One region of the Streptomyces sp. CC224B genome, then DNA from elsewhere that is predicted to be linked to it. Evidence: riboswitches for the same ligand, from Rfam matches in the RefSeq annotation. Region 1 holds a riboswitch; the other holds the start of a gene.
What was found. Region 1 has a riboswitch for ZMP and ZTP ahead of glyA (serine hydroxymethyltransferase). Riboswitches for the same ligand answer to the same signal wherever they lie in the genome.
Positions count from the first base shown of each region.

Region 1 (3,394 bases):
CGGGGCCGGGGGCCGCCAGATCACCGTCACCTGGATGGTGCACGACGTGCACCCGTGGCGCGTGGACCGGGTCTACCCCCGGGGCAGGGGCCCGGTGTGGGTCCACACGACCACGGACATGGACTCGATGAAGGGCACGTGGCACAGGGCGGACCGCCCGGCAGCCGTGCGCGCGCTCCTCCGGTCCCTGCACGTCCTGGGAGAGAAGGCCCCGGAGGGCCGCGCCGGCATACCCCCGTCCCGGCCCTACCCCGCACGGGCCGAGGTCGCCGCCGCCCCGGCCGCCCCGCCCCGGAACACCACCGACACCGGCTGGTCCTGGACGCTCCCGAGCGTGGCAGCAGGCGCCCTGATGGGCGCCATGGCGACGACGTACTACCACCGCCGCCGCAGGCACGCGTGACGGCCGGGGCGGGGCCACCTGCCCGCGGGAGGCAGTCGAGCAGGGGCCCGGCGCGACGGGGCACCGGGGCCACCGGGTGGCAGCCCCGGCCCCGGGGACACGGGGCTCACCCCGTGGGCAGGCCCGGTGCGGGGTGTGTGGACATCAGGTCGGCCACTTCGGCGCGGATCTTCGCGAGGGCGTCCTCGTCCTCCTCGCGTGCCGCCCGCACGCCCCGGTCGATCCACTCCGCGACGACGGCCATGTGCTCGGTTCCCAGTCCGCGGGAGGTCAGGGAGGGCGTCCCGATCCGTACCCCGGAGGGATCGAACGGCTTCCTGGGGTCGTAGGGCACGGTGTTGTAGTTGACGACGATCCCGGCCCGGTCGAGGGCCTTCGCGGCGACCTTGCCCGGCACGTCCTTGGGCGTGAGGTCCATCAGGATCAGGTGGTTGTCGGTGCCGCCGGAGACCAGGACGAAGCCGCGGGCCAGCAGCGCCTCGGCGAGCGCCCTGGCGTTGGCGACGACGGCGTGGGCGTAGTCGCGGAAGGAGGGCAGGGAGGCCTCGTGCAGGGCGACGGCGATGGCGGCGGTGGTCTGGTTGTGGGGGCCGCCCTGGAGGCCGGGGAAGACGGCCTTGTCGATGGCCTTGGCGTGCTCCTCGCGGGCCAGGAGCATCGCGCCGCGCGGCCCGCGCAGGGTCTTGTGGGTGGTGGTGGAGACGACGTCGGCATGCGGCACGGGTGACGGGTGGGCGCCGCCGGCGACCAGGCCGGCGATGTGGGCGATGTCGGCGACGAGGACGGCGCCCGCCTCCCGGGCGATCTCGGCGAAGGCGGCGAAGTCGATCGTGCGGGGCAGCGCGGTGCCGCCGCAGAAGATCAGCTTGGGCCTCTCCTTCAGGGCGAGGTCGCGGACGGCGTCGAAGTCGATGAGCCCGGTGTCCTGGCGGACGCCGTACTGCACGCCGCGGAACCAGCGGCCGGTGGCGGAGACGCCCCAGCCGTGGGTGAGGTGGCCGCCCATGGGCAGGGCCATGCCCATGACGGTGTCGCCGGGCTCGGCGAAGGCGAGGTAGGCGGCGAGGTTGGCCGGGGACCCGGAGTACGGCTGGACGTTGGCGTGGTCGGTGCCGAAGACGGCCTTGGCGCGAGCGACGGCGAGGCGCTCGACCTGGTCGATGTTCTGCTGGCCCTCGTAGTAGCGGCGCCCCGGGTAGCCCTCGCTGTACTTGTTCTGCAGGACGGTGCCGGAGGCTTCGAGGACGGCGGCGGAGACGTAGTTCTCGCTGGGGATGAGGCGCAGCGTGTCGGCCTGGAGCTGTTCCTCGGCGGCGACGAGCGCGGCGAGCTCCGGGTCGGCGGCGGCGAGGGCGGGGTGCCGCGCGGCGTCCCGCGTGGTGTCCTGCGCGGGAGAAGGGGGTGTCATGGCGTCCTCCGGGGCGAGCGGTGATGGTGTCCGATCGTGGTCCCGGGGTGCCCAGGCGGGCGGCACCTCGAAGGTGTTGCCTCGCACGGCTCCCTCAGGGTCGATTCCCTGTGCGCCAGTCGCCGTGCTGTGGAAACCAGGGTAGCGGGCACGCCGCCGTGTCAGGGTTCGCTCACGGTGCGAGCGACGATAGGTATGGGGCCACGAAGGCGCCCCTGTCCCCCATTGAACCGCGAGACCCTCCTTGCGCCGTTGGAAGCCGTAGGACCGCACAACGGAGTGCGAACGCGAGAAACGGAGTTCCCGTGTCTGCTACGGAAGACCTCATCGCCTCGGCCGAAGCGCACAGCGCGCACAACTACCACCCCCTTCCCGTCGTCGTCGCGTCGGCGGAGGGCGCGTGGATGACGGACGTCGAGGGCCGCCGGTACCTCGACATGCTCGCCGGGTACTCGGCACTCAACTTCGGCCACGGCAACCCCCGGCTCGTCGAGGCCGCCAGGAAGCAGTTGGGGCGGGTGACACTGACGTCGCGCGCGTTCCACCACGACCGGTTCGCGGAGTTCTGTACGCGGCTCGGGGCCCTGTGCGGCAAGGAGATGGTGCTGCCGATGAACACGGGCGCCGAGGCCGTGGAGACGGCGGTGAAGACCGCGCGGAAGTGGGGGTACCGGGTCAAGGGCGTCCCGGACGGGCGCGCGCGGATCGTGGTGGCGAGCGGCAACTTCCACGGCCGTACGACGACGATCGTCAGCTTCTCCACCGACCCGGAGGCGCGGTCGGACTACGGCCCGTTCACCCCGGGCTTCGACATCGTGCCGTTCGGCGACCTGGAGGCGCTGCGGGCGGCGGTCACCGAGGACACGGTCGCGGTGCTCCTGGAGCCGGTGCAGGGCGAGGCGGGGGTGCTCGTGCCGCCGCCGGGATACCTGCCGGGCGTCCGGGAGCTGACGCGTGAGCGCGGGGTGCTGTTCGTCGCGGACGAGATCCAGTCGGGTCTCGGCCGGACGGGGCGGACGTTCGCGTGCGAGCACGAGGGCGTGGTGCCGGACGTGTACCTGCTGGGCAAGGCGCTGGGCGGCGGTGTGGTGCCGGTGTCGGCGGTGGTGGCGGACGCGGACGTGCTCGGGGTGTTCCGGCCGGGCGAGCACGGCTCGACGTTCGGCGGCAACCCGCTGGCGTGCGCGGTGGCGCTGGAGGTCGTGGCGATGCTGGAGACGGGCGAGTACCAGCAGCGGGCGACGGAGCTGGGCGAGCACCTGCACGCGGAGCTGGGCCTGCTCGCGGGCTCCGGGAAGGTGGTGGAGGTGCGCGGGCGCGGCCTGTGGGCCGGGGTGGACATCGACCCGGCGCACGGCACGGGCCGGGAGATCTCCGAGAAGCTCATGGCCCGCGGCGTCCTGGTGAAGGACACCCACGGCTCGACGATCCGGATCGCTCCCCCGCTGGTGATCAGCAAGGAGGACCTGGACTGGGGGCTCGACCAGCTCCGGGCGGTGCTCTCCTAGCCGTCCGCGGCCCCGGCCCCGGCCGCCTCGCCCCGCGTGCGCGCCGTGTACGCCGTGTACGCCGCGTCGTGGGCG
Region 1 covers NZ_JASCXL010000019.1:69,915-73,308, reverse strand. The annotation lists gene QK440_RS10325 (hypothetical protein) at 1-403, shown strand, start outside; gene glyA (serine hydroxymethyltransferase) at 510-1,811, opposite strand; ZMP/ZTP riboswitch at 1,854-1,944, opposite strand; gene rocD (ornithine--oxo-acid transaminase) at 2,117-3,319, shown strand; gene QK440_RS10310 (BTAD domain-containing putative transcriptional regulator) at 3,316-3,394, opposite strand, start outside.

Region 2 (3,394 bases), on a different contig from region 1:
ACCGACGCGCCCCTCGACCAGGTCGCGGCCACCAGTGGCCTCGGCTCGGTGGAGACCCTGCACCGGGCGTTCCGCCGCCGGCTCACCACGACCCCGGCGGCCTACCGCCGCCGCTTCCGCACCGAGACCGCCTGACACCCGAGCCCCGGCGACTCTCCCGCTCATCCCTCTATTTTGTCATGCCCATATCCAGAAAGGTCCCAATGAACACCCCGCACCCGACCGCGACGCACTCGTCCGCGACGCACCCGTCCACGCCCCTGCGCGACGTGATCGGCCTGGACGGCCGCCCGCCCCGGCTGGCCGACTCCGTCCTGATCATGATCGACTTCCAGAACACGTACCGCACCGGCGTCATGGCCCTGAGGGGCGCCGACGAAGCCCTCGCGGCGGGCGCCCGGCTGCTGGGGCGCGCCCGCGCCGCGGGCACCCCGGTCGTCCACGTCGTCAACGACGGCGGGGAGGGCACCCCGTACGACATCCGCGCCCACATCGGGGCGATCATCGACGAGGTCGCCCCGGCGGACGGCGAACCCGTCGTCGTCAAGCGGTTCCCCGACGCCTTCCACGCCACCGACCTGGAGAAGACCCTGAGCGGCCTCGGTGCCGCGCCGGGCAAGGACCTCGTACTCGCCGGGTTCATGACGCACATGTGCGTGGCCTTCACCGCGCAGGGTGCCTTCCAGCACGGGTACCGCCCCACTGTCATCGCCGAGGCCACCGCCACCCGCGCCCTCCGGGCCCCGGACGGCGCGGTCCTGCCCGCGGCCGCGCTCAAGGCCGCCGCCCTGACGACGGTCACGGACCTGTTCGGCACGGTGGTCGCGGACGTCGACGCCCTCGACGCCTGAGCAGGCGGCCCCTGGGCGGGTGACAGGCGCGTCGCCCGCCCAGGGGCCGTGGCCCGGCGGCGGTCAGGCCGGTCCGAGCTGCCGCTCCGCCGCCGTCACGGTCTGGTCCAGGAGCACCGCGATCGTCATCGGGCCGACGCCGCCCGGGACCGGGGTGATGAGGCGGGCGCGGTGCAGGGCGCCGTCGAAGTCGACGTCGCCGATGTTGCCCGGGTTGTACCCGGCGTCGATCACCACCGCGCCCGGCTTGACGTCCTCGCCGCGGATCAGCCGCGGGCGGCCCACGGCCGCCACGACGACGTCGGCCTCACGGACGTGCGCCGACAGGTCCGCGGTGCGCGAGTGGCAGTACGTCACCGTGGCGTCCCGGGCGAGCAGCAGCATCCCGGCGGGCTTGCCGAGGATCGCGCTGCGGCCGACCACGGCGGCGCGCTTCCCGGCGAGGTCCACGTCGTACGCGTCGAGGAGGCGCATGATCCCGCCCGGGGTGCAGGACACGAAGCCGGGCCGGCCGAAGCTCATCGCCGCGAACGAGCTGAGCGTGACGCCGTCGACGTCCTTCTCCGGCGCGATGGCCTCGAACGCCGCCCGCTCGTCGATGTGGTCCCCGACCGGGTGCTGGAGCAGGATGCCGTGCACCGTCGGGTCCTCGGAGAGCGCGCGCAGGGTGCCGACGAGCTCTTCGGTCGTGGTCGCGGCGGGCAGCGCGAGGTGCCGCGAGACGATCCCGGCCTTGGTGCAGCGGTTCCGCTTCATCCGTACGTACGTGACCGACGCGGGGTCCTCACCCACGAGCACGGTCGCCAGGCAGGGGGCGCTGCCCGTGCGCCGGGCGACCTCGGCCGCGCGGGCCGCGGTCTCCTCGGCGACGCGCCGTGCGAGCGCGGTGCCGTCCATGAGCTGGGCGGGAACGGTCGTGGTGGTGGGGGACATGGCCGCCTCCAGGCGTGGTTGACCACTCGCCCAGGCGCACGGCATCGACATCTGCGTCAGGCCGCTCCCCGGTGGTGCTCCACCCCAGCGCCAGTCACGGCCCGCGGCCACTGTAGTCGAACGGGGGCGGCGGCCCGCCGGCGAGCCCCGCCCCGGTCCGTCAGGCCCGGCAGAGGCAGAAGGGGTGCCCCGCCGGGTCCGCGTACACGCGGAACCCGCGCTGCCCGTCCTTGTCGTCCAGGTCCAGCGGCATGGCGCCCAGCGCCAGGGCCTCGCTCTCCGCCTCCGCCATGTCCTCGACGGTGAGGTCCAGGTGGAGCTGCTGGGAGTTGGCGTCGGCGCGCGGCCACTGCGGCGGGCGGTGGTCCGGGGCGCGCTGGAAGGCCACGCGGTTGCCGTCCGGCGTGTACAGGTCGTACCAGTTGTCGTCGTACTTCTCCACGGTGCCGCCGAGGAGCGCCTTGTAGAAGCCGGCGAGGGCGGGCGGATCGGGGCAGTCCAGAGCGACGAGACAGTATCGGGCTACAGGCATTGGCGTTCTCCTCGTCCAGGTCCACACACGGTCGTGGCGCGCCTCGGCGGCCACCGGGCCACGGGTGCCCGCGCGCGCCGCCCGCATACCAGGGCACCGGTACGGCAGAGGCACGCACTCCGTGCGAACCGCCACCGGGCAGCCGAACGGCGGCCGGACAGGCACTTTTCCACGCGGGGCGGCCGCACAGGGCCCGCCGCACCCTGTCCGCGTGTCGGCGGCAGCCGCACGCGTCCCGTGTGACACGCCATGGCCGCCATCCCCCGACGGACGACGGCGCGCCGTCCCGGCGAACCGGTGGCTCCGCCGGGTCCCCGCGGCGACAGTGGGCACGTGACCGCGGACCCCGTCACCCTCGTCCCCTTCGCCCCGGAGCACGCCCCGGCCGTGGCTGCCTGGGCGCGGTCCGTCGTCGAGGCCGTGCTGTGGTGCGGGGAGTACCGGTACCCGGTGACCGGCCGCGCCGTTGCCGGCTGGTGCCGGGGGAGCGGGGTGCGGGCCCGCCTGCTCGTTGCCGGTGGTCGGCCCGTCGGGTACGGGGAGCTGTGGCCGGACGAGGCGGAGGACGAGGTCGAGCCGGCCCGGATCATCGTGGCCCCGCGGGAGCGCGGCCGCGGCCTGGGCCGGACCCTGGTGCGTGCCCTGTTCGCCGAGGCGCGGGGGACCGGCCTGCGCGCGGCGTTCCTGCGCGTGCACCCGGCCAACACCCCCGCCCTGGCCTGCTCTCCGGGCAGCGGGCTTCACCCCGGTGGCCGCCGAGGGCGCCGCCCTCTGAAGCGCGCGGCAGCCGGTCGCCTATGTCTGGCTGTACCGCCCGCTGAGGTCCGGCACGGCACCCGGCTGAGGCGGGGGCGGCCCCCGTGAGCCGAAGAGGAGACGTGTGGGCAGGCCGATCCAGTCGGCGGCCGCGTCGATGGACGAGTACGTCGTTGCCGACGAGGACGGCGACTTCGGCCGGGCCGGGCCGGGTCCGGCGAGGACACGCACGCGTTCCTCCTGTACCTTGCCGCCGCCGTGGTCGGCGGCGGCCCCCGTCTTCCCGGCCGGGCTGAGCCTGGAACGGCCAGCGCCGCCGCGC
Region 2 covers NZ_JASCXL010000018.1:19,354-22,747, forward strand. The annotation lists gene QK440_RS09730 (DJ-1/PfpI family protein) at 1-135, shown strand, start outside; gene QK440_RS09735 (cysteine hydrolase family protein) at 204-851, shown strand; gene QK440_RS09740 (bifunctional 5,10-methylenetetrahydrofolate dehydrogenase/5,10-methenyltetrahydrofolate cyclohydrolase) at 915-1,784, opposite strand; ZMP/ZTP riboswitch at 1,806-1,892, opposite strand; gene QK440_RS09745 (VOC family protein) at 1,945-2,316, opposite strand; gene QK440_RS09750 (GNAT family N-acetyltransferase) at 2,650-3,180, shown strand.
Region 2: it holds a riboswitch for ZMP and ZTP, as region 1 does, so the genes downstream of both, QK440_RS09740 (bifunctional 5,10-methylenetetrahydrofolate dehydrogenase/5,10-methenyltetrahydrofolate cyclohydrolase) here and glyA (serine hydroxymethyltransferase) in region 1, are expected to answer to the same signal.